2 regions of the Natronosporangium hydrolyticum genome follow, and region 1 is predicted to be linked to the other one. Evidence: predicted binding sites of a transcription regulator. Region 1 holds the regulator's gene; the other holds the start of a gene.
What was found. The regulator HspR, encoded in region 1, represses chaperone genes until heat shock. The targets are predictions, from matches to a motif close to TTGAGTNNNNNNNACTCAA.
Positions count from the first base shown of each region.

Region 1 (15,582 bases):
CGGATCATCGACCACCTGGTCAAGTCCTTCCGCGGTCAGCACGGGATCGACCTGTCGCAGGACAAGATGGCGATGCAGCGGCTCAAGGAGGCGGCCGAGAAGGCCAAGATCGAACTCTCCGCCGCCACCACCACCTCGATCAACCTGCCCTACATCACCGCCAGCTCGTCCGGTCCGCTGCACCTGGACATGACCCTGAGCCGGTCGGAGTTCCAGCGCATGACCCAGGACCTGCTGGACCGCTGCCGGGTGCCGTTCCAGCAGGCGATCAAGGACGCCGGGGTGAAGGTCGCCGACATCGCCCACGTGATCCTGGTCGGTGGCTCGACTCGGATGCCGGCCGTCACCGATCTGGTGAAGGAGCTCACCGGCGGCAAGGAGCCGCACAAGGGCGTCAACCCGGACGAGGTGGTCGCCGCCGGGGCGGCGCTGCAGGCCGGCGTCCTCAAGGGCGAGGTCAAGGACGTGCTGCTGCTCGACGTCACCCCGCTGAGCCTGGGGATCGAGACCAAGGGCGGCATCTTCACCAAGTTGATCGAGCGGAACACCACCATCCCGACCAAGCGTTCGGAGGTCTTCACCACCGCCGACGACAATCAGCCCTCGGTGCTGATCCAGGTGTTCCAGGGCGAGCGCGAAATCGCTCAGTACAACAAAAAGCTGGGCACCTTCGAGCTGACCGGCATCCCACCGGCGCCGCGGGCAGTGCCGCAGATCGAGGTCACCTTCGACATCGACGCCAACGGGATCGTCCACGTCGGCGCGAAGGACCTCGGCACCGGCAAGGAGCAGTCGATGACCATCACCGGTGGCTCCGCGCTGCCGAAGGACGACATCGACCAGATGATGCGCGACGCCCAGGAGCACGCCGACGAGGACAAGCGGCGGCGCGAAGAGGCGGAGACCCGCAACGTCGCCGAGCAGGCCCTGTGGCAGACCGAGAAGTTCCTTGCCGAGAGCGGTGACAAGCTGCCCGAGGATTCCCGCAGCAAGGTCAACGACGCGCTGGGTAACCTGCGGTCGGCGCTCGGCGGGACCGACGCGGCCACGATCAAGTCCGCACACGACACGCTCAACGAGGCGATGCAGGAGGCCAGCACGAAGCTCTACGCCCAGACCGGGGCAGCCGGTCAGGGCGGCGCCGAGGGCGCGGGTGACGCTACCTTTGGCGAGTCGTCCGACGGCGCCGGCGGTGGCCAGAGCGGTGACCGCACCGGCCCCGAGGACGTGGTAGATGCCGAGATCATTGACGAGGATGACAAGAAGTGACCACAGCTGAGGAGCCCAGCGGCGGTCCGGGGCCACCGGCCCCGGACCGCGACGGCGAGCCAGAAGCGGAGCGGATCGTGGTCCGGGACAAGCGGCGGTCCAACTCGGCCGGCAAGCACGCCGCCGACCAGCCGAACGGCGGTTCCGGTAAGCACGCCGCCGACGACGACGAACCGGCGACCGGCAAACACGCCGCCGAGGGGAAGCCCTCGGCGGGGCACGACGCCGCCAGCGAACCGGCGCCGAAGTCGACCGGCGAGGTCCACCAACCGGCCGCCGGTGGCCTCGGCGCGGAGCTCGACGCGCTCCGCGGTGAGCTGGACGACCGCACCCGCGATCTCCAGCGGATCAACTCCGAGTACGCCAACTATCGGCGCCGGGTCGAGCGGGACCGGGCGGTCGCCGCGGACGAGGCGACCGCGGCCGTCTTCCGCGCCCTGTTGCCGGTCTTCGACGACCTGGATCGGGCCCGTGACCACGGCGAACTCTCCGATGGTGTGGCGGCGATCGTCGACCAGCTGGCGGCCACCGCCGGCAAGTTCGGCCTCGCCGCCTTCGGTGAGCAGGGCGATCCGTTCGACCCCACCCACCATGAGGCGGTGGCGCACCTGACCTCAGCCGAGGTCACCGAGCCGACCTGTGTGGACGTGCTCCGGCGGGGTTACTCGCTCGGCGACCGGCTGCTCCGGCCAGCGATGGTCGCGGTCGCCGACCCCGGCGAGTCGGGCGCCGGCCCAGCCGGCGAGGCGTCGCCGACGGCGGATGCGGACTCGGACGAGCCCGGCTCGTCCGAGTCGCCCTGACCCGGAGTCACCGGCCGAGCAAGGAGGAGATGGATGAGCTCGAAGGACTGGTTGGAGAAGGACTTCTACCAGGTCCTCGGGGTGCCTAAGACCGCCTCGACGGGGGAGGTCAAGAAGGCATACCGCAAGCTCGCCCGCGATCTGCATCCGGATCACAATCCGGGCAACGTCGACGCCGAGACCCGGTTCAAGGAGGTCTCCGAGGCTTACCACGTCCTGGCGGACGAGCAGCGGCGCAAGGAGTACGACGAGATGCGTTCGCTGTTCAGCTCCGGCGCCTTTCGGCGGGGAGCCCAACAGCCGCCATTCGACGTCTCCGACATCTTCGGTGGCGCCGGCGCCGACGACCGCCGCTTCGGCGGCGGCAGCTTCTCCGACTTGTTCAGCTCGATCTTCACGGGCGGCGGCCCGTCCCGGCCGCGGACCGGTGGTCCGGCCCGCGGCCGGGATGTCGAGACCGAGGTCGTGTTGGAGTTCTCCGACGCGGTCCACGGCGCCACTCTGCCGCTGACGCTCCGCTCGCCGGGGCCGTGCGACACCTGTCACGGCAGCGGCGCCAAGCCCGGCACCCAACCCCGTACCTGCGCCCAGTGTCAGGGCTCCGGGCTGGTCACCCGCAACCAGGGAGCGTTCAGCTTCTCGGAGCCCTGCCGGGAGTGCCAAGGGGTGGGCACGATCGTCGAGGAGCAGTGCCCGGAGTGCCGGGGCACCGGCGGCGTCACCAAGAGCCGCCGGATCACCGTCCGGATCCCGCCGGGCGTGCAGGACGGCCAACGGATCCGGCTCTCCGGCCGGGGCGAGCCCGGAGCGCGGGGCGGACCCGCTGGCAACCTCTACGTCCGGGTCCGGGTCCGGCCGGACGACCTGTTCGGCCGTAACGGCGACGACCTCACCCTCACCGTGCCGATCACCTTCCCGGAGGCGGTGCTCGGGACCGATCTGCGGGTGCCCACACTAGACAGCCCGGTCACACTGCGGGTCCCGCCCGGCACCCCGTCCGGGCGTACCCTGCGGGCCCGCGGCAAAGGAGTGACCCGCCGCGACGGCACCACCGGCGACCTGCTGGTCACGGTCGAGGTAGTGGTGCCGGCAGAGTTGTCGAAGGAGGCGCGGACGGCGCTGGAGTCGTTCGCCGAGGCGACCGGGCCGGCGCCCCGCTTCCACCTGGAGCAGCGGGCGACGACCGGAGAGGGAGCATCCAGTGGCTGACGACGGTAAGGTCCTCATCATCTCGGCCGCGGCGAAACTGGCCGGCATGCACCCGCAGACCCTGCGGCAGTACGACCGGCTGGGCCTCGTCCAGCCGGAGCGGACCCCGGGGGGCGGGCGCCGCTACAGCATCCGCGACGTGGCGCTGCTGCGGGAGATCCAGCGGCTCAGTCAGGACGAGGGGATCAACCTGGCCGGGGTGAAGCGGATCATCGAACTGGAGCGCGCCACCGCCGATCTGCAGGACCGGCTGGCGACGATGGAGCACGAGCTGGCGGCGGCGTACCAACGGATCGCCGAGCTGGAGTCGATCTCCGCGTTCCCGCGCCGGGATCTGCTCCCCACCAGCCGGCCATCCACCGATGTGGTGCTCTACCGGACCGCCCGACGGCGGTAGCCGAGCGCTGGCGGTGCTCACAACCGGCGCGGATGCCGCACCAAGCCGCCCTCGCACCATTCGTGGTAGTCGAAGAGTTCTGGCCGCGACATCAGCAGCCGTGCATTGTGTGCCCAGGTGGCGAGCACCTCGTCGCCCTCCGACTCGGCCTGATCCATCAGCTTGCGCAGTCGCCGCCGAGGATGCGCCCGGAAGTTGGTCCGGATGCCGTCGGCGGCGTAGATGTAGAGACAGTGCAGTGCGAATCGACGCGCCGGGCAGTCGGGGTCGAGCGCCAGTTCGAACAGGGTCCCGATCAGGTGGTCACCGGAGACGAGGAGGTCCCAGTCGGGCGGCATGCTCTGCAGCGACACCGAATCGGGCTGGTAGGCCCATTCGCGCAACTCCGCCGCGGTCGGGTCCACCATGTTTGCGAAGCCTCGGAAGGCCGGCGGTTGCACGGTCACGATAACTCCTGACGCTGGTATGCCGCGCGAAATACGCTAACGTGCCGCCGCGGCCAGCGGTAGGTCTGTTGCCCTACTGTTACGACGATTCGGCAGCTCCCCCTCGATCACGATCATGAATCAACCGGGAAACCCGTCAAATGGCGTGTTACCAGGGTGGAGGTGATGGAGAGCCGCCATTACGTAGCGATCGGAATAAATAGGCCAGGAGTCATAAACAGACCAGGAAGCAGGGAAGGCGCTGTAGTCACCGGCCGGGCCGTAGAGTCAGGGCGTGGACGAACAGCCCCGACCTGAGTTGCGGATCTCCGACGCTGACCGGGATCGCGCGGTGCAGCGGCTCAATGACGCGGTGACCGAGGGCCGCCTCACCATGGCCGAGTTCGACGAGCGGGTGGCGGCGGTGCTGCGCGCCCGCACCGCCTCCGAGGTGGCGCCGCACCTGGCTGACCTGCCGGGCCCGGGGGGCGGCGCCAGCGGCGCGGGGGAGCAGCCGGGGACGGCGGTCGCACCGGCGTACGGTGAGATCCGGACCACCGCGTCGACGGTCAAACGGGAGAGCCGGTGGTTGGTGCCCCAGCGGTTGTCGGTCAACAGCAAGGCCGGGACCGTGAAGCTCGACTTCACCGAGGCGGTGATCCGGAGCCGGGTGGTCGAGCTGGCGCTCGACGTGTACGCCGGGACGGTGGTGTTGGTGCTGCCCCCCGAGGCCTCGGTGAACGTCGAGGGGCTGGAGGCCGGCATGTTCGCCAGCAGCGTGAAGATCCGCAAGATCGCGACGTCGTCGGAGCCCACCGGCCATCCGCACATCGTGGTGAGTGGCCGGCAGTGGGCGGGGACCCTGCTCGTCCGGCAGCAGCGACGGTTCCTGCACTGGCGCTGGTAACCGGGTAGCGCGCCGGCTACTAAAGTGGCGACTGCCGGGTTGAGTCGGGTACGCTCAACTCTTGTGAACGTGGAGCGCCTGACGACCAAGAGTCGTGAAGTCATCCGGGCCGCGGTCGCCTCCGCGGCGACCCAGGGCCACGCCACCGTCGAGCCCTGGCACCTACTACTGTCCCTGCTCGACACCGGCGGCTCCACCGCCGGGGCGCTGCTGCGCGCGGTCGGCGCCAACCCGGCCGATGTCCGCCGCGCAGCTGCCCGCGCGGTCGAGCAGCTACCCAGCGCCCGCGGCGCGTCGGTGGCCGAGCCGTCGCTCGCCCGCGAACTCGTCAACGCGGTAAACGCCGCCGAGCAGGTGGCGCGCCCGCTCGGCGACGAGTATGTCTCCACCGAGCACCTGCTGGCCGGGCTCGCCCAGATCGCCGGCTCGGTCGCCACCACCCTGCGCGAGGCCGGCGCCACCACCGACGCGCTGGTGGCCGCCTTTCCCCAGGTCCGGGGTGGGGACCGCCGGGTCACCAGCGCCGATCCGGAGCAGAGCTACCAGGCCCTGGAGAAGTACGGTGTGGACCTCACCGCGCTGGCGAAGGAGGGCCGGCTCGACCCGGTGATCGGCCGCGACACCGAGATCCGTCGAGTGATCCAGGTGCTCAGCCGGCGCACCAAAAACAACCCGGTGCTGATCGGCGAGCCGGGCGTCGGCAAGACCGCGATCGTGGAGGGCCTTGCGCAGCGCATCGACGCCGGTGACGTACCTGAGAGCCTCCGGGAAAAGCGACTGGTGAGCCTGGACCTGGGGGCGATGGTCGCGGGCGCCCAATATCGGGGCCAGTTCGAGGAGCGGTTGAAGTCCGTGCTGGAGGAGATCAAGGCCAGCAACGGGCAGATCATCACCTTCCTCGACGAGCTGCACACCGTGGTCGGCGCGGGCAAGGGCGAGGGTTCGATGGACGCCGGCAACATGCTCAAACCCATGCTCGCCCGCGGCGAGCTGCGCATGGTCGGCGCCACCACGCTCGACGAGTACCGCGAACACATCGAGAAAGACCCGGCGCTGGAGCGCCGCTTCCAGCCGGTCGTGGTCGGCGAGCCGTCCGTCACCGACACGGTCGGCATCCTGCGCGGCCTCAAAGAGCGATATGAAGTCCACCACGGCGTCCGGATCACCGATGCCGCGCTGGTCGCCGCCGCCGCGCTCTCCGACCGCTACATCACCGACCGGTTCCTGCCGGACAAGGCGATCGACCTGGTCGACGAGGCCGCTTCCCGGCTCCGGATGGAGATCGACTCTCGGCCGGTCGAGGTGGACGAGGTCGAGCGGGCGGTGCGCCGGCTGGAGATCGAAGAGATGGCTCTCTCCAAGGAGGACGACGCGGCCTCGGCGCAACGACTCGCCCGGCTGCGCGCCGAACTCGCCGACAAACGCGAGCAGCACACCGCGGTCTCGGAACGGTGGCGGACCGAAAAAGAGCACATCACCAAGATCTCCGCCGCCAAAGAACAACTGGAGTCGCTTCGCGGCGAGGCCGACCGCGCCGAGCGCGACCTGGACCTCACCCGCGCATCCGAGCTGCGCTACGGACGCATCCCGGAGTTCGAACGCGAACTCGTCGCCGCAGAGGAGGAGCTCGGCCGGCTGCAAGCGCAAGGTGCGATGCTCAACGAGGAGGTCGGCGAGGACGACATCGCCGCCGTCGTCGCCAGCTGGACCGGCATCCCGGCCGGCCGGATGATGGAGGGCGAGAGCGGCAAGCTGCTCCGGATGGAGGCGTCGCTCGGCACCCGGGTGGTCGGCCAGCAGCAGGCGGTCGGCGCCGTCGCCGACTCGGTCCGCCGGGCCCGGGCGGGCATCGCGGACCCGGACCGGCCGACCGGTTCGTTCCTGTTCCTGGGCCCGACCGGGGTGGGCAAGACCGAGCTCGCCAAGGCGCTCGCGGAGTTCCTCTTCGACGATGAACGGGCGATGGTCCGCATCGACATGAGCGAGTATGGCGAGAAACACACGGTGGCCCGGCTCGTCGGGGCCCCGCCCGGCTACGTCGGGTACGACGAGGGTGGCCAGCTCACCGAGGCGGTGCGCCGCCGGCCGTACTCGGTGATCCTGCTCGACGAGGTGGAGAAGGCTCACCCCGACGTGTTCGACCTGTTGCTGGCGGTGCTCGACGACGGCCGGCTCACCGACGGGCAGGGCCGGACGGTCGACTTCCGCAACTCGATCCTGGTGCTCACCTCAAACCTCGGCTCGACCACGCTGGCCGACCCCACCGTGCCCGTGGAGCAGCGGCGGGACGCCGTCCTCGCGGTGGTGCGCTCGCACTTCAAACCCGAGTTCCTGAACCGCCTCGACGACATTGTGGTCTTCGACTCGCTGACCACAGCGGACTTGAGCACGATCGTCGACATCCAACTGGACCGGCTACGGCATCGGCTCGCCGACCGGCGGTTGACGCTGGTGGTCGACGACCCGGCCCGCGAATGGCTGGCCCGCCACGGCTACGACCCGGTGTACGGTGCCCGGCCACTGCGCCGGCTGGTGCAATCGGCGATCGGGGACCAATTGGCTAGGCGGCTACTCGCCGGCGAGGTGACCGAGGGCGACACGATCCGAGTGGAGCTGACCGAGACGAAGGACGGGCTGCGGGTCGTCACCTGACCCGCTTCGCCCCCGCCCAGCCGGGCGGGGGCGTCACTGCAACGGGGGGTTGTCGCGATCCGGTACGGTGTGGGCGATCGGACGAGGAGGTTTTCATGTCGGACGGCTTCACCGCACCGCCACCACCATCCGCGCCAGCGCCCCGCACCCGGCCAACCACGGTCACCATCGCGGGCATTCTGATGCTGGTGGTGGCCGTGGCGGCGCTGATCTACCTGATCGCCTCCGTGGCGGCGCTGGGCGACCTCAGCGACGGGTTCGAGGCGGCGTACGAGGGCACGGAGCTAGCCGACATCGCCGGGGTGATGGCCGCCTCCACGCTCATCGCCGGGGTCGTCTACCTGCTCTTCGGAATCGCGCTGGCGATCCTCACCGTCTTCAACAACCAGGGCCGCAACGGGTCCCGCATCGCTACCTGGGTGGTCGGCGGTGTCGGCCTGTGCTGCGGCGGCGTCTCGCTGATCGGCATCGCGCTCGGCGACGTCACCTCCGGAATGGGAGATACCGACGACCCGAACCTGCCGGACACCGAAGAGATCGTCGAGATCATGGCTCAGTACGAGCCCGGCTGGTTCGCGCCGCTCACCACGACCTCCACCGTGATCGGGGTGCTGGCGCTCGCCGCTGGACTGCTGTTGCTGGCGCTGCCGCCGTCCAACGAGTTCTTCCGCAAGCCTGAGCAGCAGTTCCAGCCGCCGCCGGGCTACCCACCGGTCGGCTGAGCCGGCGGGTCTGGTTCATCGGGGAGGAGAATGTCCGGCCCAGGCACGCTGCTCGCCAACCGTTACCGGCTCGACGACCGGGTCGGCGGTGGCGGCATGGGAGAGGTGTGGCGAGCCACCGATCAGGTGCTCGGCCGCAGCGTGGCGGTCAAGCTGATGCGCCGGGAGCTGGTCGCCGAACCAGGGTTCGCCGACCGGTTCCTGGCCGAGGCGCGCACCATGGCCACGATCCGGCACCCCGGCGTCGTCGGCATCCACGACTACCACGGCGACGCCGCCGGGGCGTTTCTGGTCATGGAGTATGTCGAGGGCGAGTCGCTGGCCGAGGTGCTGCACCGCTCTGGTCGCTTGGACCCGGCCCGGGCCATGCGGCTGATGTCCCAGGCCGCCGAGGCGCTGCAGGCCGCCCACGACAAGGGGGTGGTCCACCGCGACATCAAGCCCGGCAACCTGCTCGTCACCGCCGACGACACCCTGGTACTCACCGACTTCGGCATCGCCCGGTCGGCCGGCAACGCCGCGCTCACCGCGGCCGGCGCGATCGTCGGCACGCCGCAGTACCTCTCCCCGGAGCAGGTGTTGGGCCGGCCGGCCACGGCCCGCTCCGACCTGTACGCGCTTGGTGTGGTCGGCTACGAATGCTTGACCGGGCAACGGCCGTTCGACGGCGACAACCCGTTCGAGATCGCGATGAAGCGGCTGCAGGAGCCACCGCCGCCGTTGCCGCCGACGGTGCCGCCAGCGGTGCGGGCGGTGCTCGACCGGGCGCTGGCCACCGAGCCGGAGCAGCGGTGGGCGACCGCCCGGGAGATGGCCAGCGCGACGCAGCGGGCGGCGACCGCCGGGGCGAGCGCCGCCACCGCCCCGGCCCCGCCGGCCGCGCCCACCCGCCGGGACTACGCCGCCGGCCGGGCGGCCCCGCCCCGGCCGGTGCCGCCCGCGCCGCCGCCGGCGGCCCCGCTCTCCGGCCACCACCAGCCTTCCAGCTCGCCGCCGGCGCGCGGGTCGCACCAGCCACCGGGGGCGCACCAGCAAGCCGGGCCGGCGCAGGCAGCCAGCTCGCCGTCGGCACGCGGGTCGCACCAGGCGCCCGGGGCCCAGCCGGGTGACGGCGGCGCAGCGCGGCGGGAGCAGCAACGCCCCCGACCCGCGCCACGCAGCTCGCCGCCGCCGTGGGCGGCGCAGGAGCGGCCGGTGCCGGTAGCCCTCGCGGCGGGCCTGTTGCTGATCGCCGCGCTCGGCCTGCTCGGCTACAGCCTGGCCACATTCCTGGTGGCGGATCAGGCTGCCGACGTGGGGCGGGAACTCGCCGGCTCACGGTTCGACAACTACCACGGCGCGGTGAGCACCACCCTGCTCGTGCTCACCGCTGGCCTCGCCGCGGTGGGCCTGGCCTACCTACTCATCGCGGTGCAGGTCTTTTTGGGCCGGCGCGGATCCCGCGGCTGGGCGTTCACCCTCGGCCTGCCGTTACTCGGCTGCTGCGCCCCGGGCTGGTGGTATGCGCAGCTGGGCCTGGGCGGCGAGGTCGACAACGAGTTCACCGTGGCGCTGCGCTCCTCGTTGCCAGCGTGGTACGAATCGGTGAGCGGGCCGGTGGCCGGTATCGGTTTCCTGGCGCTGCTCCTGGGGCTGGTCATACTGATGCTGCCCTCGGTGGGCCGGTATCTTCGCCGCTCCCCCGGCGCCGCACCGCCGCCTTACCATCACCAGTAAGCCATACCAATACGGAGATTCAGCCCATCGCGTAGCGTCCGGCCCGCCCTGGCTCCGCTGAGATGAATGAGGGCTGCGATAGCCGTTACCTGGTCGCCCGAGCAGCACGAAACGGGCATAGCCGAATATAAATCGGGCCCAGCGGAGTCCAAGATCACTGGCACTCTGCAGGCCCTTATTTCTTGGTGGGTTGAGTGGCGCCCGTTTTGCCAGTATCAACCTGGTTTGTCGCACTAGTGGATCACCACTCAACCGACCAAGCGGCTGACTGGCGGCACGCACGCGGCCACGAGGTCCGCTGAGGTGCCTGCCCGACCGCTGGTCAACTCGCCGGTGGCGGATCACTCCGAGGCGCCGCCCCTCGTTGATCAACTACCCGACAGCTGTACGGCCCGCCGCGTGACGTACAACTGCCGGGCCTTTGATCTTCAGCCCGACGCCGACGCCGTGACCCGGCCGCGAGACCGCGGCAACCGCGGCTGGTCGGGCGGCTAACCGCCGCCGGCCCGCAGTTGCCGGACGGCGAGTTCGGTCCGCGACGCCGACCCGGTCTTGGCCAGGACTCGGGAGACGTGCACCGCCACGGTACGGGCGGCCACCCCCAGCCGCTCAGCGATCTCCCGATTGGTCAGGCCCGCCACGATCAGGTCTAGGACCTGCCGTTCCCGGGCGGTCAGCCGCCTGGTCGGCCCGGTCGCGGCGCGCCGCAGCTCCTGCGCGGCGGCGAGTCGGTGGCCCGGCCAGTTAGCCAACACCGCACACGCCTGCTCGGCGCAGGCCGCCGCGGCCTCGACCCGGCCGGTGCGGAGCAGACTCCGCCCGAGTTGGGTGAGTGCGCTGCCCCAGGAAACCGCGCCGTACGGCGCCGTGACCTGCGACGCGCCGTTACGTAGCCGGTCACCGGCGGCGATCGCCGCGGCGTCGTCACCGGCCGCCTCGGCCAACGCCAGCTCCGCCTCGTCCGCGCAGATCGCCGGCAGGCCCGCCGGCACCGTCGCAGTTAGAAAGGCCCGCACGGTCGCCGGCGGAACGCCGCCGATGAGCGCCCACTCGGCCGCCTCCCAGGCCCGGTGGCCGCGCTTGCGGTGGGCTTCCGGCGACACCGCTAGTCGGTAGCGGCGCAGCGCCTTCGTGGTGAGCGCCGGCGTGCCGGTCCGGGCGGCGAACGCCACCTCGAGCAGCGCGATGTAGAGCACCGCCCAGAACTGGTCCATGCCCGCCGCCGCCCGGGTGCTGCGCTCAGCCAGCCGGGTCGCCTCCGCCAGGTGGTCCGCCTCGAGCGCCAACAGCGCCGCCTTGGCCGCGAGCACCACCCGCTCCACCGGCTCGGCCTCCTCCGGCAACCGGCCGATCACCGCCCGCCAGCCACGCTCCCACTCACCGGTCCAGACCGCGAGATCGATCCCGTGCCGAACGATCTTCCCGAGCGAGGCGTGCAGCCCCAGCCGCTCCGCGCGTGCCCGGGTCTTCGTCCACTCGTCCCACTGCTCCGCCGCGGGCAGCCGGAACAGTCGGATGCCCAGGCTGTTGTTGATCGCCCGGCCGAGGTTGAGCAGGTCGCCGGCGGCCTCGCTCTCCTGTTCGGCCTGTTCGAGCAGCGCTAGGCCCTGCCGGTGCAGCGCCTCCTGGGCCGCCACGTCCGGGGCTGCGACGGCGAGTCCTCGATGGCCGGAGATCGCGGTGCCCTTGCTGATCAGGGCGGCGCGGCGGGCCGGGTCGGCCGGACCGGCGGCTGCGAGCACCAGGCCGGCCTCGGTCACCGCCTCCTCGTAGCGCTCCGCGCGCTGCAGGGCGTTGCTGCGGGCCGCGCGTACCTGGGCGAGCGCCGGCCCGGCCAGGCCTGGCTGTGCCAGGGCATCCTGTAACGCCTCCCACTGCCCGGCGATATCGCCGGACCGCCACCGCAGCGAGGCCCGCAGGCAGTCCGCCTCGGCGGCCTCCCCGGCCTGACCGGCCTGCCGCGCCCCCTCCCGCCACGCGGCGACGTGCGGCTCGGCCTCGTCGAACCACCCGGCCAGGTAGGCCGCCTGCGCGGCGATCCGGTGCACCGGCCAGGCCGGCTCCGCCCCGGCCGCCAACGCCATCTCCGCCAACCGCAGCGCCTCCGCGCCCGAGCCGGCGGCGAGCAGCGTGGCGGCGCCCCGCCGCGCCGGAGCCACCACGTCCGCGTCGCGGCCAGCCTCGGCCGCGTGCCAGGCGAGCCGGGCATCCCCGGCACCCGCGGCAGCGACCACGGCGTACGCCTGGGCGTGCCACCGCCGGCGCTGGGCCTGCGGCACCCGCGCGGCTACCGCCTCGCGGGTGAGCTCGTGCCGGAAGGCGAACTGGTCGGCGGCGACCTCGGTCAGCACCCAGGCGTCGACCAGCCGTCGCAGCCGCGGTAAGACCGCCGTCATCGGTTGGTCGAGCACTCCGAGCAGCAGCGCAAGGTCGACCCGCTCGCCGAGCACCGCCGCCACCTCCGCCACCTCGGTGGCGCCAGCGCCGGCCTCAGCGACCCGCACGTGCAGCGCGGCGCTCGCCATCCCGGGCAGCGCCGACTCGGTGAGGTCGGCCGGGGTCCGGGTGCCGCGCGCCAACTCTTCCACCCAGTAGGGCAGACCGTCGGTGCGGCGCCGCACCTGCAACGCGGTCCGCACCGGCGGCGCGACCCCCCAGATGGCTTCGATCAGCGCCACGACCCCACCGGTGGAGAGGCCGGTGAGGCTGATCGTCTCGGCCCGTGGGGTGCTCGCGAACGCCGCGAGCGCCGCCACCAGCGGCCGGTGCGGCTCTTCCCGGGCGCTCGCCAGCAGCGTCGGGCCGTCGCCGCGGACCAAGTCGACCAGGACCGCCAGGCTGTCCGCGTCCGCCCACTGCAGATCTTCCACGATCAGCGGGCCGGGTAGCTGGCGCAGCGCGAGCAGCCGCTGCCGGTGCGGGTACCCACCGGCGTCGGCGGTCCCGGTATCGGTCCCGGCGGCGGCCAGCAACAGGTCGTCCACCACCCCGAACGGCACCGGCGCGGTCGGGCTGGCCATCGCCCGGCTGCCCGCCCACGCGGACATACCCCCGGCGCCCGCCCACGCGGACACTGCCTCCCGTAACAGCCGGCTCTTGCCCACCCCGGCCGGACCGGTGACCACCACCGCCCGGGCGCCGGCCGCCACGGCCGACCGGAGGGTGGCGAGCTCCTGCTCCCGCTCCACCAGATCGACCTCGCCATCCATCACCGGCAGTGTAGTCATTTATACGTACGCCGCCGTCGGTTGCGCTCCGGCATCATCATCGCCATGTCCCAGACGACGCAGACTGCCCCGGTGCCGGCGGTCGAGGTCCACCAGCTACGCCGGGTGTACGGGGGGCGGCGCCGGGCGCCGGAGGTCGTAGCGCTCGACGGCGTGGACCTCACCGTGCCAGCCGGTGAGGTCCACGGCCTACTCGGCCCGAACGGCGCCGGCAAGACCACCCTCTGCAAGATCCTCTCCACTGTGCTGCTTCCCACCGCTGGCGAGGCCGCCGTCCTCGGACACGACGTGGTCCGCCAGACCGGGGCAGTACGCCGCCGCATCGGCATCGTCTTCGGCGGTGAACGCGGTCTCTACAGCCGGCTGACCCCCCGGCAGAACCTCCAGTTCTGGGCCTCCCTCTACGGGCTGCGAGGCCGCGAGCTGCGGGATCGGGTCGACACCCTACTGGAACGGGTAGGCCTGGCCGAGCGGGCCGGGCACCGGGTCGAGGGGTTCAGCCGGGGCATGAAACAACGGCTGCACCTAGCCCGGGGGCTGGTCGGCGATCCCCAGGTGGTGCTGCTGGACGAGCCCACCACCGGGATGGATCCGGTCGCCGCCCGGGAGTTCCGGACGCTGGTGGACGAGCTGCGCGGCGAGGGCCGCACGGTGCTGCTCACCACCCACGACATGGCCGAGGCGGAGGCGGTCTGCGACCGGGTCACCTTGATCGACGGCGGCCGGCTGCTCGCCACCGAACGGCCGGCCACGCTCAGCCGGTGGATCTCCACGTTCGCCCGGGTGGTCGCCCGGGAGGTGCCGGCCCCGGTCGCCGAGCGGCTCGTCGACGAGCTGGCCCAACTGCCCGGCGTCGCCGAGGTGCACCGGGTCCCGCCGGATGGGCTCCGGGTGGAGACCGCTGCCGAGGAGACCGCCCCCGGAGTGCTGCGGGCGCTGCTCGACGCGGGCGTCACCGCGGTCGCCACCGAACAGCCCAGTCTGGAAGAGGTCTACCTGCGGGTGATCGGGGACCGCGGGATGGGGGTCCGGTCGTGATCGCGGCCCTGGTCGCCGGTTTCCGGTTCCAACTGGCGGTGCTGCGCCGCGCCTTCGGTGACCTGGTGGCGTTGGTGACCGCCCCGTTGATGACGCTGGTGTTCCTCGCCATCACCCGGCACGCCGGCCGGGACGACCTGGCCCCGTACGCGGTGTTGGCGCCGGCCCTGATCGTGCTGTGGACAGTCTCACTGATCGTCGCCGGTGAGCTCATCACCCGAGAGCGGGAGAACGCGTCGTTGGAGGCGCTGATCGCGACCCCGGTCTCGTTCGCCAGCGTGATCACCGGCCGGATCGCCGCAGTGGTCCTGCTCAGCCTGGTCGGGTTCGCCGAGTCATGGTTGGCGGCGTGGCTGACCTTCGGGGTGGTGGTACCGGTGCACCACCCGGTGGCCTTCGTCGCCACCCTGTTGGTGACCGCGGCGGCGATGGCCGGGACCGCCAGCGTGATGTCGGCGCTGTTTGTCCTCGCCCGCTCCGCCCGCGCCTTCCAGAACTCGCTCAACTATCCGTTCTATGTCCTCGGTGGGGTGATGGTGCCGGTGTCGTTCCTACCCGGCTGGGTGGAGCCGGTCTCCCGGGCGGTTTTCCTTTCCTGGTCGGCGGATCTCTTGCGGGACGCGATGACCCCCGCCGCCGTACCACAGCTGCTGCCCCGGCTGGCGATGGTGCTGGCGCTCGGACTGGCCGGCTACGGCCTGGGGCTGGTGCTGCTGCGCGGGGCGGTCAACCGGCTCCGGCGGACCGGGAGTCTGAGCTATGCGTGAGCGGTGGGGGCGGCCGTTGCGGGCGCTGCGGTACAGCACCGCCAACGCCTGGGCCGACATGTGGGTGATGTACTCGCCGCTGAGTTGGGCCCTCGGCTGGACGGGCCGGGTGGTGGCGCAGGTGATCTTCTTCGCCATGATCGGGCTGCTGCTCGACTCGCCGGAGGCGACCCGGTACCTCTTCATCGGCAACGCGGTGATGGTGACCGCCATGGAGGCGCTGCTCTGCGTGCCGTCGACCACCTGGGAACGCCGCCAGGGGACCCTGCCGCTGCTGGTGGCCGCGCCGACCCGGCTGTGGCCGGTCTTCGTCGGCCGGAGCGTGCAGTGGCTACCCAGCGGGGTGCTCACCGCGTCGGTGGCGCTCTTCGCCGTCGGCCCGGCGTTCGGGGTCACCTGGACCGTCGGCACCGCCCTGGCGACGGTCGGCGCGCTGATCGTGGTCGCAAT
Region 1 covers NZ_CP070499.1:209,030-224,611, reverse strand. The annotation lists gene dnaK (molecular chaperone DnaK) at 1-1,269, shown strand, start outside; gene grpE (nucleotide exchange factor GrpE) at 1,266-2,072, shown strand; gene dnaJ (molecular chaperone DnaJ) at 2,106-3,281, shown strand; gene JQS43_RS01090 (heat shock protein transcriptional repressor HspR) at 3,274-3,678, shown strand; gene JQS43_RS01085 (hypothetical protein) at 3,696-4,124, opposite strand; gene JQS43_RS01080 (DUF1707 SHOCT-like domain-containing protein) at 4,399-5,010, shown strand; gene clpB (ATP-dependent chaperone ClpB) at 5,074-7,662, shown strand; gene JQS43_RS01070 (hypothetical protein) at 7,758-8,384, shown strand; gene JQS43_RS01065 (serine/threonine-protein kinase) at 8,415-10,100, shown strand; gene JQS43_RS25990 (LuxR C-terminal-related transcriptional regulator) at 10,592-13,309, opposite strand; gene JQS43_RS01050 (ABC transporter ATP-binding protein) at 13,373-14,365, shown strand; gene JQS43_RS01045 (ABC transporter permease) at 14,362-15,132, shown strand; gene JQS43_RS01040 (ABC transporter permease) at 15,125-15,582, shown strand, end outside.

Region 2 (15,582 bases), 260 kb from region 1:
CGGTGGTGTGGTGGGCGGGGTGGTCGGCGGGGTGGTCGGCGGGAAGCGCACCACCTGGTCGTCGGCGGGGGTCGGGGTCGCCCGGCCGTCCCGGTTGCTGGTGGCGATCCACAGCCAACCGTCCGGACCCACGGTCACCGTCCGCAGCCGGCCGTACTCGCCAGAGAGGACCGCGGTCGGCTCGCCGGGGCCGCTGCCGGCCAGCGGCACCGTCCACAGTTGCCGGCCGCGTAGCGACGCTACGAACAGGTGGTCGTCGGCGACCGCGACGCCGCTCGGGGAGGCCTCCGCCGGAGCCCAGATCAGTGCCGGGTCGATCAGCTGCGAGTCCGGCGGCTGGCAGGGGCCCTCGCAGATCGGCCAGCCGTAGTTGCCGCCGGGCTCGATCAGGTTTACCTCGTCCCACAGGTCCTCACCGAACTCGCTCGCCCACAGTCGACCTTGGCTGTCCCAGGCCATCCCTTGGACGTTCCGCAGCCCGTACGCGTAGATCGGCGAGCCGGGGAACGGATTGTCGGCTGGGACGTCTCCCTCGGGGGTGACCCGCAGGATCGCCCCGGCCAGGTTGTCGAGGTCCTGGGAGAGGTCAGGGTCACCGGCGTCGCCGGTGGCCACGTAGAGCATCCCGTCCGGGCCGAACTCGATCCGGCCACCGTGGTGGATGAACGCACCGCGGGGGATCCCGGTGAGCACCGGCTGCGCCGACTGCGGATTGTCGACCGGGAAGCGTACGACCCGGTTGTCGGTCGTGGTGGTGTGGTACGCGTACACCCAGTTGTCGTCGCCGGGTGCCCGGGCCAGGCCGAGCAGCCCGCCCTCGCCGGCGGTGTCGACGCCGGGCAGGGTGGCCACCGGTTGCGCCGGCTGTCCAGGGGCGACCCGGACGAGTTGGGCGTCGTCGCGTTCGGCGACCAGCGCCGATCCGTCCGGCAGGAAGGTGGTCCCCCATGGCACCTCCAGCCCGGTGGCGACCACGTCAGGTTGGGTGAAGTCGAAGCCGGCCACCTGGGCGGCGGCCGGTTGGGGCGCGAGGAGTCCGGTGGCGACCGCGCCGCCGGTAGCGACCACGGTGGCGACGCCGGTCGCCAGGGCCCGGCGCCACCTCGTACTCCGGTGGGGTTGCTGGCTGCTGATCACGAGCATGCCTCTCTGTCGAGTGGACGCCCGGACCGTCGAGGCCGTTGGTAGTTGAGCCCGGCGCGAGGCCGGGCCGTTGCCCTATTACCGCCGTCGGCCTCCGCCGGCCAGGGCGGTGGGTCGTGGCTCGCGCGCGGCTCCCCGGGAATCCTCTCCGCTGTCGTGGATCATGTCAACGTTGGTCGTCGATATCGTGGGATCGGCCGTTGACAATTGGGCTACTCCCTGTCACGCTGGACACTGGCTGGGAGCGCTCCCACGCTCCCGGCCTGGGCAGCTCAGCGCAGCAGCCGCAGCCCCGGTCAGCTGAGCTGTGACCCCTCCTGAGACGGTCCGTCGGGCGCCGGCTTCGGCGCCCGACGGACCGTCCGCCCGACCCCCACTGCGACCACCGCCAATGCTGCTCAGCACCGCGCGCTTCGGCGTGGCACGATCGCGCCATGGGACTGGTGCCACTGCTGTGGCGGGCGCTGGCGGTGTTCCGGGTCGCCGCCCTCGGGTACGCCCTGCTGCTGATCGCCCGCGACGCCGGCGACTACGCCCGCCCCGCCGCCGCCTGGTGGCTGGCGGTCGTCATGGTCGGCTGGACCGCGCTGGTCACCTTCCTATACACCGCCCCTTCGCGGCGCCGATGGCCGCTGCTCGGCGCCGACCTGGCGGTGGCGGTGGCGATCCTCACCCTCAGCCCGTGGGTGATCGGCCCGCAGGACCAGGCGGACACGCTGCCGGCGGTGTGGGTGGCGGCACCGGTCGTGGCCTGGGCGGTACGCGGCGGCTGGCGCACCGGCGCGGCCGCCGCTGTGATCGTCGCCGCGGCGGACATCGCCATCCGCGCCGACGGCGCCACCATCCCGCAGACCACCATCAACGCCACCGTGCTGCTGCTCTTCGTCGGCTTCATCACCGGGTACGTGGCGACCCTGGCCGGTCGGGCCGAGCAACAGTTGCAGGCGGCGGCCGAACGGGAGGCGGCGACCCGGGAGCGGGAACGGCTCGCCCGCAGTATCCACGACTCGGTGTTGCAGACCTTGGCGCTGGTGCAACGTCGAGGCGTCGAGTTGGGCGGGGAGGCGGCGCAGCTCGGCACGCTCGCCGGGGCCCAGGAAGCCACCCTGCGGGCGTTGCTCTCCGATCCGCCCCGGCCCCCGGGGGCCCCGGCTTCCGGGCGTTCGGCTTCCGGGCGTTCGGCGGAGCCGCCGGCCGACCCGGCAGGGGCGATCATGGAGCTGCAGGCCGAACTTCGGGCCCGGTACGCCGGGCCGCACACCACCATCTCCGGCCCGGCCGAGCCGGTGCCGCTGCCGGCCGCCACGGCGACCGAACTCGTCGCCGCGGTCGGCGCCGCGCTCGACAACGTCCGAATCCACTGCGGCCCGGACACCCCCACCTGGCTGCTGGTAGAAGCAGAGCCGCGGCAGGTCACGGTCACCATCCGCGACGACGGTCCGGGCATCCCGGCCGGGCGGCTGGCGCAGGCGGCTGCGCAAGGCCGGCTCGGCGTGGCCCAATCGATCGAAGGGCGGCTCCGGGAACTCGGCGGCAGCGCAGTGATCACCTCTGAGCCGGGGCAGGGCACCGAGGTAGAGCTGCGGCTGCCGCTAACCTGACCAGATGGCAGGCGCGGAGAGCCCAGCGGAGCAGCCGATCCGGGTGATGGTGGTGGACGACCACCCGATGTGGCGCGACGGGGTGGCGCGCGACCTCACCGAGGCGGGATACGAGGTCGTGGCCACCTTCGGCGAAGGCGCCCAGGCGGTCCGGGTGGCGGCGGCGGTCCGGCCGCAGGTGGTCGTGCTCGACCTGCACCTGCCCGACCTCACCGGCCCCGAGGTGATCGCCGGCCTGGCCGAGACCGCCCCCCAGGCGCGGGTGCTGATCCTGTCGGCGAGTGAGGAGCAGGCGGACGTGCTGGCGGCGGTCACCGCCGGCGCGACCGGTTACCTGGTCAAGTCGGCGGGGCGGGAAGACTTTCTGGCGGCGGTCGAGCGGACCGCCGCCGGCGAAGCGGTCTTCACGCCGGGCCTGGCCGGGCTGGTGCTGGGGGAGTACCGGCGGCTCGCGGCGGCGCCCACGGACTCGTCGGGTGCCGGTCCGGCGCCGAGCCTGACCGAGCGGGAGACCGAGGTGCTCCGGCAGGTGGCGAAGGGGCTGTCGTATAAGCAGGTCGCGCAGCGGCTCGGGGTCTCGCACCGGACGGTGCAGAATCACGTCCAGAACACGCTGGGCAAGCTACAACTGCACAATCGGGTACAACTCACCCGGTACGCGATCGAACAGGGCCTCGACACCTGACCGCCCTCCCGCCCTCCCGGCCGATCATGAGCGGCGCGGATGGGGGTCGTCGAGCCGGAGGGTCATGAAGACACTGTTCGGGTCGAGCTGGTAGTCGCCGAATGGCCCGCACGCCTGGAAGCCGCGGCGGGCGTAGAGCCGCCGGGCCGGGGCGAAGAAGTCCTGGCTGCCGGTCTCCAGGTAGAGCGCCTGGTAGCCGCGTACGCCGGCTTCGGTGATCAGGTGGTCGAGTAGCGCGGTGCCGACGCCGCGCCCCCGCGCTGCGGTCGCGGTACGCATCGACTTGATCTCTCCGGCGGTGGGGCTGAGCGCCTTGAGTGCGCCGCAGCCGAGTAGCAGGTCGCCGTCCCGGGCGGTCCACATGGTCACGGCCGGCTCAGTGAGACCGGTCAAGTCGAGCGCATGGACGCTCTCCAGCGGTGAGGTCGCGTGCATGTCGACGAGGTGATCACTAATCAGCTGACGTAGGTCGTCGCGGCTGAGGTCTTCGACTTCGATTCGCAGCACGGGGTGATTATCCCCGACTCACCCCCTGCGCCGATCATGAGCGTGTTGACCGACACACCGAGCGTGTCGGTCAATACGCTCATGATCGACCCGGAAGAGCGCTCATGATCGGCCCGAGAAAGCGGGGGCGGTATCGCTGAGGGCGAAACCACGGCGGATCGGGAAACAACTGCGCCGGGCGCACGGTTGACCCTAGTCAGTTGAGCCACGTGGGCTCAACCTCCCCGAGACGAGTGAGGGTGTGACTGACAGTGACTGAAGCGCGAGCCACCCTGACCCTGCCGGTGCTGCCGCTGGATGAACTGGTGGCGCTGCCCGGCATGGTGGTTCCCATCCCGCTGGACGATGCCGAGGCCCGGTCCGCGATCGAGGCTGCCCGCGCCGCTCGGGCCGAGGACGACCAGTCCGCGCAGATCCTGCTCGTGCCCCGGGTCGACGGCAAGTACGCCGGGTCCGGCGCGCTCGGCGTGATCGAGCAGGTCGGCCGATTCCCCGGTGGCGAGCGGGGCGCGGTGATCCGGGCGACCGCCCGGGTCTCGATCGGCGCCGGCACCACCGGCCCGGGCGCGGCCCTGTGGGTCGAGGCCGACCGAGTGGCTGAGCAGGCCGAGGACGACCCGAGTCTGCCTGAGTTGACCCGCGACTACCGCGCCGTGTTGACCACGATGCTGCAGCAGCGCGGCGCCTGGCAGATGATCGACTCGCTGCGGCAGGTGGCGGATGCGGCAGCGTTGGCAGACCTGGCCGGGTACGCGTCGTACCTGACCCGGGAGCAGAAGGTCTGGCTGCTGGAGACGCCGGAAGTGCCGGCGCGGCTGACGAAGCTGGTCGAGTGGACCCGGGCGCACCTGGCCGAGCTGGAGGTGGCCGAGAGCATCAACCAGGACGTCAAGGAGGGCATGGAGCGGCAGCAGAAGGAGTTCCTGCTGCGGCAGCAGCTCGCCGCGATCCGTAAGGAGTTGGCGGAGCTCTCCGGCGATCCCGCCTCCGAGGAGCAGGATTACCGGGCCCGGGTGGAGGCCGCTGAGCTGCCCGAGCACGTCCGCAAGGCGGCTCTGTCCGAGGTGGACAAGTTGGAGCGGACCTCGGACCAGTCGCCCGAGGTCGGGTGGATCCGCACCTGGCTGGATACCGTGCTCGACCTACCCTGGCAGGAACGTTCCGAGGACGCGTACGACATCCCGGGGGCGCGGGCGGTGCTGGAGGCCGACCACGCCGGGCTGGCGGACGTGAAGGAGCGGATCATCGAGTACCTGGCGGTGCGTAAGCGCCGCGAGGAGCGCGGTCTCGGCGTCGTGGGCGGTCGCCGCAGCGGTGCCGTGTTGGCGCTGGTCGGCCCGCCGGGGGTCGGTAAGACCTCGTTGGGTGAGTCGGTGGCCCGGGCGATGGGCCGCTCGTTCGCCCGGGTGGCGCTCGGCGGTGTCCGGGACGAGGCCGAGATCCGTGGCCACCGGCGTACCTACGTCGGGGCGTTGCCCGGTCGGATCGTCCGGGCGGTCAGTGACGCCGGCACGATGAACCCGGTGATCCTGCTCGACGAGGTGGACAAGCTGGGCGCCGACTATCGCGGCGACCCGACCGCGGCGCTGCTGGAGGTGCTGGATCCGGCCCAGAACCACACCTTCCGTGACCACTATCTCGATGTCGAGCTGGACCTCTCCGATGTGGTCTTTCTGGCCACCGCGAACGTGCTGGAGATGATCCCGGCGCCGCTGCTGGACCGGATGGAGCTGGTGCAGCTGGACGGGTACACCGAGGACGAGAAGGTCACTATCGCCCAGCGGCATCTGTTGCCGCGGCAGCTGGAGCGCGCCGGGCTGACCGCCGACGAGGTGCAGGTCGACGACTCCGCGCTGCGGTTGCTGGCCCGCGAGTACACCCGCGAGGCGGGGGTGCGGGAGCTGGAGCGTTCGGTGGCCCGGGTGCTGCGTAAGACCGCGGCGAAGCTGGCGGTCGAGGAGATCCCGGTGCCGGTCTCGGTCGGCGCCGAAGCGCTGCGGCCGCTGCTGGGTCGGCCGAAGCACACTCCGGAGACTGCGGAGCGCACCGCGCTGCCCGGGGTGGCGACCGGGCTGGCGGTCACCGGCGTCGGTGGTGACGTGCTCTTCGTGGAGGCGTCGTTGGCCGATCCGGAGACTGGACCCACCGACATCACGCTCACCGGCCAGCTCGGCGACGTGATGAAGGAGTCGGCGCGGATCGCGCTGTCCTATCTGCGTTCGCACGGCGTGGAGCTGGAGCTGCCGGTCGGTGACCTGGCCGCGCGGGGGGTCCACATCCACGTGCCGGCCGGGGCGATCCCGAAGGACGGGCCCAGCGCCGGGGTCACCATGACCACCGCGCTGGCGTCGCTGCTATCCGGGCGGCCGGCGCGGGCTGAGGTCGGCATGACCGGTGAGGTGTCGTTGACCGGTCGGGTGCTGCCGATCGGTGGGGTGAAGCAGAAGGTGCTCGCCGCGCATCGGGCAGGTCTGACCACTGTGCTGCTGCCGCAGCGTAACGAGCCGGATCTGGATGAGGTGCCGGCGGAGGTCCGGGAGGAGCTCACCATCCACCTGGTGAGCGACGTCCGGCAGGTGCTGGAGTTGGCGCTGGAGCCCGCCCGCGCCGCCCTGGCGGCGGCCTAACCGGCACCGGGCCGCACCCGGCCGCGCCGGGCCGCACCCGGCAACGACGCCCGGCCCGTCAGTCCAGAGCGGACTGGCGGGCCGGCGCCGCGGCGTAGGCCCGGATGATCGGGTTGATCTGGTACCGGCCGTCCGGCGTACGCTGCAGCAGGCTGCGCGCGACCAGAGTGGATAGGGCGCTCCGGGTGGTCGCCGGGTCGAGGCCGGTGACCGGTGCGGCCGTCGACTGGGCAAGGTCGGTTCGGGCGAGGCTCACCTCCCGCAGCACTAGCGCCGCGTGCGCCGGCAGACCGTGGCAGGCGCTGGCGAGCGCGCGGCGGAGTGGCCCGGGACGGTCCGGGTCGGGACCGTCGAGCAGACTCAGCGGGTCCTCGGCGTCGACCAGCGCCGCGAGGTAGTCCACAATCGGCAGATCCGGTTGGTCTGCCAGCCGGGCGCCGGCCGCGTGCAGCGCGACCGGCAGGCCACCGCAGCGGTGGGTCAGCTCGGCTGCCGCCACCGGCTCCGCGGCCACCCGCCCGGCGCCGATGATCCCGCCGAGGAGATCCCGCGCCGGTTCGGCAGCCAGCGGCTCGACCGACAACCGGCGGGCGCCGTCGTGGGCGACCAGTCCGTTGAGCCGGCACCGGCTGGTCACCAGGACGAGGCAGTCGCCGCCCGGCAACAGTGGCCGGACCTGACCCGGTTCGGTGGCGTTGTCCAGTAGCACCAGCATCCGTCGCCGGTGGAGCAGGGTACGGTACCGGGCGGCAAGCGAGTCCACATCGGCGTTTTCGGGTTCCGGGGCGCCGGCCAGGCCGCTGAGGAGCTGGGCGAGGATGGTGCCGACTGGGATCGGCGCCCCGTGCCGATCGGCCAGATCGGCGTAGAGCTGGCCATCCGGGTAGCGGCTGGTGAGTCGGTGGGCGGCGTGCTGGGCCAGTGCGCTCTTACCGACGCCGGGCGGGCCGGTGAGCGCCACCAGGACGCGCGCACCGCCGCGGCGGTTCACCCTGGCGTGACGCGCGATTTCGGTGAGTTCCCGCTCTCGACCGAGGAGCTTCGCCGGCCCGGGTGGCAGCTGTGGCGCCCGCGGCGGGTCCGGCCGCGCCGGCAAGCCCGGGGAGGGGGGCGACCCCAGCGACCCTGGCGACCCCGGGGAGGGCGGGGGCACTGGCCGGTGCCGGCCCCGCCGGTGATCATGAACTCGGTCGCGGGCGGTGGCGAGCATGCCCTGCTCGGCTGGCCCGGCGCCGAGCAGCTGCACCAGCGCGTCGAACCGGTCGGTCGGGGGGAGAGTCTTTCCGGTGAGGTAGTCGGCTACCACCGTGTGGCTCCAGCCGGCCCGTTCGCCGAGCTCCCGGTAGGTGAGTTCGGCGCCGCCGCGGCGTCGCGCCTCGCGGCGACGCAGCGCGCGCAGCAGGCGGGCCAGGTCGGGCAGTGTCCGCACGGTGGCGGCGATCGGGTGGAGTCCGGCGGAGTGCGGACGGTGGGCCGAGCCTGTGGTCGAGGATCCAGTCACACCGGCGCCCTTCACTCGTCGTATTGAGTTCGGGTCGGACAGTAGCGACGCTGGCGGTGGTCCGCAACTGGCCTGGTCGCACCCACCCTCGGTGCCGTCGCCGTGCAAGGCCGTACGGCCGTGTCTAACCATGTCCGTAATCCGTGGTGGTCGATCCGCTCTGGTTACTACCGTCCGGACAGCGACGCGGGCGAGCGCCCGCCGCACGGGGGGTCGACGTACACATGGGAGGAACTGTGGCCAGACATCGGACCACAACAACCACGCTGTTCCGGGCAGCGATGGTGACGGTCGCCGCGACTGCGCTCGCGGTGACCAGCGGCGCCGCCGCCAACGCGCAGCAGGTCACCGGCGGTACGGCACCGGCCGGCAATCAGGTGGCGCCGAATCAGGACCGGTCGGCGGAGGTCGGCGAAGCCACCCTGCTGGCGGCGCTGCAGCGGGACCTGGACCTGACCGAGGCGCAGGCGCAGCGGCTGATGGCGACTCAGGACACGGTGGTCGCCACCGACGCCGAGCTGCAGGAGGAGCTCGGCGAAGCCTATGTCGAGTCCCGGTTCGACGCGGCGAGCGGCACCCTGACGGTGGCGGTGACTGACGCGGCCGCCGCCGAGACGGTAACGGTGGCCGGCGCCGAGGCCGAGGTGGTGGGTGACCGGCTCGCCGAGCTCACCGGGATCACCGACGAGCTGGACGCGCTCGCCGAGTCCGACCCGGCGGCGGTCGCCGGCATCGTCTCGTGGAGCGTTGATCTCGCCGCCGACCAGGTGGTCGTGACCGTGCTGGCGGACCAGGCGGCCGAGACGGCGGCGGTGACCGGCCAGTTCGGCAGCGCGGTGCAGGTCGAGACGACCGAGGCGGCGCCGTCGCTCACCCAGGATCTGCCCTACCTGGATGGCGGCCTCGCCTACAACACCGCTGCCGGCGGTTGCTCCACCGGGTTCAACCTGAGCCAGGGCTATGTGCTCACGGCCGGGCACTGCCACACGGTGGGGCTGACCGCCAGCGCCTTCGGCCAGACCATCGGGCCGGTCGCGCACCGTAACTTCCCGGGCGCGGACTACGCCGCGATCCGGGTGACCAACTCGTACTGGATCCAGGGCCCCTGGGTGTGGCTCTATCCCGGGTTCTTCACCATCGTCGGTAACGCAAGCCCGACCTCGGGTACGGCGGTGTGCAGCTCAGGGCGGACCACCGGCCTGACCTGCGGCACCGTGACCGGCACCGGGGAGTCGGTGAACTTCGGCGGCACCGTGGTGAACAACCTGATCCGGCACTCGGCGTGTGTCCGCCAGGGTGACTCGGGCGGTCCGACCTTCACCACCAACGGGTTCGCGGTCGGGACCAACACCGGGGCGCAGCTGATCGGTGGCAACTGCACCAACCCGCCGGTCTCGTGGTCGTACCCGACGACCACCTCGCTCGCGGCGTACCAGTCGCTCTACGGCGCCTCCCTGCTGACCGGCTAACCCCACCCCCCTTGCGGGTTGATCATGGACCTAGGTACATGAACCGGGCCGATTTCGGTCCCGTACCCCATGATCAACCCGCGAGGGCGGGGCGGGGTGTTCGACCGTGTTCAACGGTGTCCAAGATTGCCTGCGCTCGATCGATGAATTCTTTAGCGTCTATCGGCGACGCGCCGAGCGGTTCGCGCACGGGGGGTCGACTGTGTGCAGGAGGAGAACTAGTGACACGAAACCGGGCAACACCCAAGCCCATGGTGGTACGGGGGGCGGTGGCCACCCTGGCGGTGGCGGCGCTCGCCGTCGCCGGCGCCACCCCCGCCGCGGCACACCAGCCGGCGGAGCGCCCCACCGGTGACCTCGCCGGTGGTCTCCACACCGATCAGTACATCACCGGCCAGTTCGCGGGCGACCAGTCGGCCGCCGACGGCCAGGTCGACCAGTCAGTCCTGACCGCGCTGGAGCGGGACCTTGATCTGAGCGCCGACGAGGTCGAGCAGCTGCTCACCGACCTGGAAGGGGTCGACGAGCTGGCCGCGGAGCTCGCCGAAGAGCTGGGCCAGGCGTACGGCGGCTCCTGGTTCGACCACGAGACCGGCTCGTTCACCGTCGCGGTCACCGAGGCCGGCCCGGCCGCCGCCCTCGCGTCGGCGGAGGTCACCACCGAACGGGTCGGCCACAGCCTCCAGCGGCTGGAGTCGATCACCGCGGAGCTCGACGAGCTGCTCGAGGCCGACCCGGCCGCGCTGGCGGATGTCTACTCGTGGCGGATCGAGGTCGCCGACAACCAGGTGGTGGTCACCACCGCCGCCGGGCAGGCCGATGCGGTGAGCGGGCTGGTCGCCGACTACGGCGACGCGGTCCGGGTGACGGAGAGCAGCTACGCGCCGCAGGTCGCGCAGAGCGCGCTGCACGGCGGCACCGCGTACAACGGCTGCTCGGTCGGGTTCAACCTGGTCGCCGGTGGCACCGGCTACTTCCTCACGGCCGGCCACTGTGGCGGCACCGGTCAGCAGACCTCGCAGAACGGGGTCAACATCGGACCGTTTGTGGAGTCCTGGTTCCCCGGTGAGGACGACGCCTTGGTGCGGGTGGACAACGCCGGCGCCTGGACGCAGGGCCCGACCGTCTGGACCTACTCCGGGACCGTCACCATCAACGGCTGGACCGACGCCGCGGTGGGCACCCCGATCTGCACCTCCGGGCGTACCACCGGGCTCACCTGCGGGGTCATCACCGCCAAGAACGAGACCGTCAACTACGCGGAGGGCGCCGTGTTCGGGATGACCCGGCACAACGCCTGCGTGGAGCCGGGCGACTCCGGCGGCCCGAACTGGAACACCGTCGGCGGTAACTACGCCGAGGGGGTGACCAGCGGCGCCCAGATGATCGGCGGTCAGTGCCTGGAGCGGTTCGGAATGGCGAACGTCTCCTGGTACTACCCGATCTCTGATTCGCTGCCCTACTACGCGGGCGGCTGGGGAGTCTCCCTGATGACCGGCTGACCTCCTGGCAGCTGGGACGGGCCGGCCGGTGCCGATGCGGCACCGGCCGGCCGCGGCAGTTTTCGGCGGCGGTCGACCGATCCCTGGCGCATGATTGAGGGGTGAGGGTCGAGGTCGACCTGTTGGGCCGGTTCGAGGTGCGGCTGGCCGGCCGGCCGGTGCCGGCCCAGCAGTGGCCCCGCCGGCACGCTGCTTCGATGGTGAAGTTGCTGGCGTTGGCGCCGCGCCGGCGACTGCACCGCGAGCAGGTGCTCGACGCGCTGTGGCCGGAGACGCCGCCGGCCGCCGCCGGTCCCCGACTGCACAAGGCGGCCCACTTCGCCCGCCGGGTGTTGGGGCCGCAGAGCGTGGTGTTGCAGCAGGAACAGGTGTTGCTGTTTCCGGAGGCCGAGGTCAGCGTCGACGCCGTGCGCTTCGATGACCTCGCCGCGGCGGCGTTGCGGCGGCGGGACCCGGCCGAGGCCGAGGCGGCGCTCGCCGCGTACCCGGGTGAGCTACTGCCGGAGGACCGGTACGAGGCGTGGGCGGCCTCGGAACGGGACCGGCTGGCGTTGGCCTACCGGGATCTGCTGCGGCTGGCGGGGCGGTGGCAGGAGTTGGCGGAGCTGGACCCGACCGACGAGGCGGCCCAGTTGACGCTGATGCGGCAGCTGCTGGCGCGGGGGGACCGGCGGGCGGCGCTGCGGCAGTTCGAGCGGCTGGACCGGGAGCTGCATCGGGAGCTGGGGGTCGGGCCGGGGCCGGAGGTGTTGGCGCTGCGCGACGAGCTCGTGGCCGGGTCGCCCGAGCCACCGGAGCAGGTGCCGGCGCCGGCCACGCTGGTCGGCCGGGAGGCCGAGCTGGCCCGGGTGGGGCGGCTTATCGACGAGGCGGCGCAGGGGCGGGTACGGGCGGCGTTTGTCGCGGGGCCGCCGGGGGTGGGCAAGTCGGCGCTGCTGGCGGCGGCCCGGGAGGTGGCCGCGCGGCGGCAGTGGCGCACCGGCGCCGGCACCGCCGCCACAGTGGAGGGCGCGTGGCCGTACGCGCCGGTGTTGGAGGCGCTGGCGGACCTGTGCCGGCGGCACCCGGCGCTGCTGGACGGGTTGGCGGACCGGTACCGGGAGGAGATCGACCGGGCGTTGGCGGGCCGGGAGCTGGACTGGTCGGGGGAGGGCGGCCATCAGCGGCTCTACCTGGCCGCCGCCGAGCTGACCCGGCTGGCGGCGGGGGCGGGTGGTGGCGGCGCGCTGCTGATCCTCGACGATCTGCACGAGGCGGACGAGGCGAGCCTGCGGCTGCTGCACTATCTGGTGCGAAGCTGCGGCGAAGAGCGGCTGGCGTTGCTGCTCGGCCATCGGCGGGCCCCGGTCACCGACGCTTTCGAGGAGGTGCGGGCCAGCCTGCTGCGGCGGCACTACGCAGTCGATCTGCCGCTGTCGCCGCTGACCCGCGAGGCGGCGGTGGAGCTGGCGCAGCGGTCCCGGCCGGCGCCGAGTGAGTCCGCGACACCAACTGGTTCCCCGACGCTGGCTGAGTCCATGCTCGACGATATCTGGCAGATCTCCGGCGGGATCCCGTTCACCGTGGTGGAGTTGGCTCGGGCCGGGGCGCCGGAGCCGGGTGCGGCGACCGGACAGCCCCCAGGGGAGGCACCGCTGCGGATGCTATCGCCGGCGATCCGGACGGTGCTGGAGCAGGTTGCGGCGGTCGGGGTCAGCTTCGACACCGACGAGTTCCTGGCGCTGGCCGGGGTGCCGGAGGAGACCGCCTTCGACCATCTCGACGCGGCGTTGGCGGCGCTGGTGATCGAGCGCACCGGGCCCGGCTACCGGTTCCGGCACCCGCTGATCCGGGAGGCGTTGTTGGCCGAGGTGCCCCCGCACCGGCAGCGGGCCCGGCATCGGGCCTGCGCACTGCGGCTCGCCGAACTCGGCGCCTCCCCCGCCCGGATCGGTCAGCATCTGCTGCTCGCCGGGGAGCCGGCTGCGGCGGTCCCGTACGCGTTGCGGGCGGCCGAGACCGCCGCGGCGGTCGGCGCCTACCCGGACGCGCTACGGCTGGTCGACTCGGTGCGCGGTCACGGCACCGACGAGGAGCGGCCCCGGCTGGCCGCGCTGCGCGCCGATCTACTCGCGGCGAAGGGAGACCCGGCGGCGGTGCCGGCCTATCGGGAGGCGGTCGAGTTGGCCGACGAGACCGGCCAGCGAGAGCTCCGGGCCCGGCTGGGCCGGATGGCGGTGCTGACCGGAGATCTGCCCACCGCGGCGGCGGCGCTCGACGGGCTCGACCTCGACGGCGACGCCACCGACGCCACTATCCTGCTGGCGCGCGGCAATCTCGCGTACTTCCAGGGCGAGTTGGCGCAGGCGTGGCGCGCGACCGACGACGCGTACCGGTTGGTGGCCCGCGGCGGCGATGACTGGCAGGTGCTGGACCTGCTCACCCTGCAGGGGCTGCTCGCCCACCACCGGGGTGAGTTCCTGCACCGGCTGCGTCGCGACCTGCAGCGCACCCGCGACGACCCGGGGTTGGCGACCGCGGTCTTCGACTCGCAACTGTGCGTCGTCGAGATCATGCTGTACGGGCCGATGAGCTTCACCGAAGTGATCGAGTTCGCCAACGATCTGCGGGCGACGGCGCAGCGGGCGGGCGCGTTGCGGGCGGTGGCGTTCGCGACCGCGTTGATCGGGGAGGCGGCGCTGCTCGGTGGCGAGCTTGCGCTCGCCGAACGGGAGTTGACCGAGGCGGTGGAGCTGCACCGGGACATCGCCGCGCCGGCCGGGGAGGCGCATTCGCTGCAACGACTGGCGGAGGTACGGCTGGCCCAGGGGGACCGGGCGGAGGCGAACCGGTTGCTGCGGCGGGCGTTGCCGTTGGCCCGGTGGTCGCTGCTGGCGCTGCACCTGTTGCCGCGGATCCACGGCACGATGGTGCGGGCAGCGGCGGACCCGGCCGAGGCGCGCACCGTGGTGGCGCAGGCGACTGAGGCGAACGGGCAGCTGGACTCGTGCGTGTTCTGCGACGTGATGTTCGCGGTGCCGGCGGCGGTCGCCTGCGCCGACGTGGGAGAGCTGGACGCGGCGCGGAGCTTCCTCGCCACCGCCGAGCGGACGCTGGCGCAGTGGGAGGGCACCGCCTGGCACGCCATGGTGTCGGAGGCCCGGGCGCACCTGGCGGCGGCGACCGGTGAGGCGGACGAGGCGGCCCGGCTGTTGGCCGAGGCGGCGGATGGGTTCGAGGCGGCTGGTCAGCCGCGGGACGCGGCTCGGTGCCGCGACCGGCCGGCGGCACCAGCGGGCCATTAACAGCAGCAGTGCCTTCGGCGCCGGGCTGCCGTGGCCGAGCCCGGTCGCCGCCCAACTGCTCCAGGCGCCCCAGGGCTGGTCGGGGACGAGACCGGCGGCGTCGGCGGTGAGCCCGAGCAGCAGCGGCAGCAGCTCTAGCAACAGCGGGAGCAGGGCCAGCGCCGGGCGCCGGTACCGGGACTTCGACCCTGTGATCATCGGTTCCGCCTCCCCTGCGCCCTCGGTGTTCGTGCTGGCAACGAGTCGAGCGTCGCCGGCCGGCCTTCCCGACGGCTGCCCGGCGCCTTCCCCAGGCCGACCGGCGCCTAGGGGCGGCGGCGCTTAGGGGCGGCGGCGAGTTGCACCAGCAGCGCGCCGGCGGCGGCCACCGAGAGCCCGGTCAGCTCCTTCACCCCGAGCGGTTCGCCCAGGAAGAGCCAGGAGAGCACCGCGATCTGGATCAGCATGGTGTTCATGACCACGCTGGATTCGGTGGCCGACAGGGTGCGCTGGGTGACGTTCCAGAGGGTGAAGGCGAACGCGGTGTTCACCACCGCCAGCCAGGCCACGATCAGCCACCCGGTGCCGCTGATCGCCGGCATTCCTTGGCTGCCGACTCCCGCGACCAGCAGCGCCAGCGCGCCGATCGGCATGGTCAGCGCGGTTACGGTGAGCGGGCTGATGGTGTGGGACCGGTTGACCGAGCGGCCCAGCAGCACCGCCCCGGCGTTGGCGAGCACGCCGATCACCGCCACGGTCAGGCCGAAGCGCTGGTCGCCGGGGAAGTGGGCCGGGTAGAGGAAGATCGCCGTACCGGTGAGGAAGCCGCCGACGCCGGCCCATTGCCGTGCCGTCGGCCGTTCGCCGAGCAGCCCGATGCCGGCGAGCGCCACCAGCACCGGGGTGAAGCTCAACAGCAGGCTGGTGGTCTGCGCCGGCAGGTGGGCGAGTGCGACAAACTGGGCGCCCTGGGTGAGGGTGTAGAGGACCAGGCCTAGCGCCGCCAACCGCAGCCAGTCGGTACGCGTGAGGGTGCGCAGGTCGGCCCGGACCCGCCGGTGCAGCAGCAGGAACGGCAGTAGGCAGCCAGCGGCCAGGCTGTAGCGCAGCCCGGCGAAGGTGAGTGCGGGGATCTCGTCGAGACCGTGTTTGATCAGCACCCAGGAGCTGGCCCACAGCACGGTGACCAGCAACGCCTGCAGTACGGCGCGGGGGTGGGACGGGGACACGAAGGCACCTCCGAGGGGTAGTCAGCGCACAGTGGTGTGCGCCGACCTATCCCCT
Region 2 covers NZ_CP070499.1:468,487-484,068, forward strand. The annotation lists gene JQS43_RS02275 (PQQ-dependent sugar dehydrogenase) at 1-1,143, opposite strand, end outside; gene macS (MacS family sensor histidine kinase) at 1,578-2,744, shown strand; gene JQS43_RS02285 (response regulator) at 2,749-3,429, shown strand; gene JQS43_RS02290 (GNAT family N-acetyltransferase) at 3,454-3,936, opposite strand; gene lon (endopeptidase La) at 4,188-6,563, shown strand; gene JQS43_RS02300 (helix-turn-helix domain-containing protein) at 6,622-8,064, opposite strand; gene JQS43_RS02305 (S1 family peptidase) at 8,301-9,533, shown strand; gene JQS43_RS02310 (S1 family peptidase) at 9,755-11,035, shown strand; gene JQS43_RS02315 (ATP-binding protein) at 11,137-14,319, shown strand; gene JQS43_RS02320 (DMT family transporter) at 14,625-15,527, opposite strand.
Region 2: the regulator HspR is predicted to act here: its motif matches at 4,137-4,155, upstream of lon (endopeptidase La).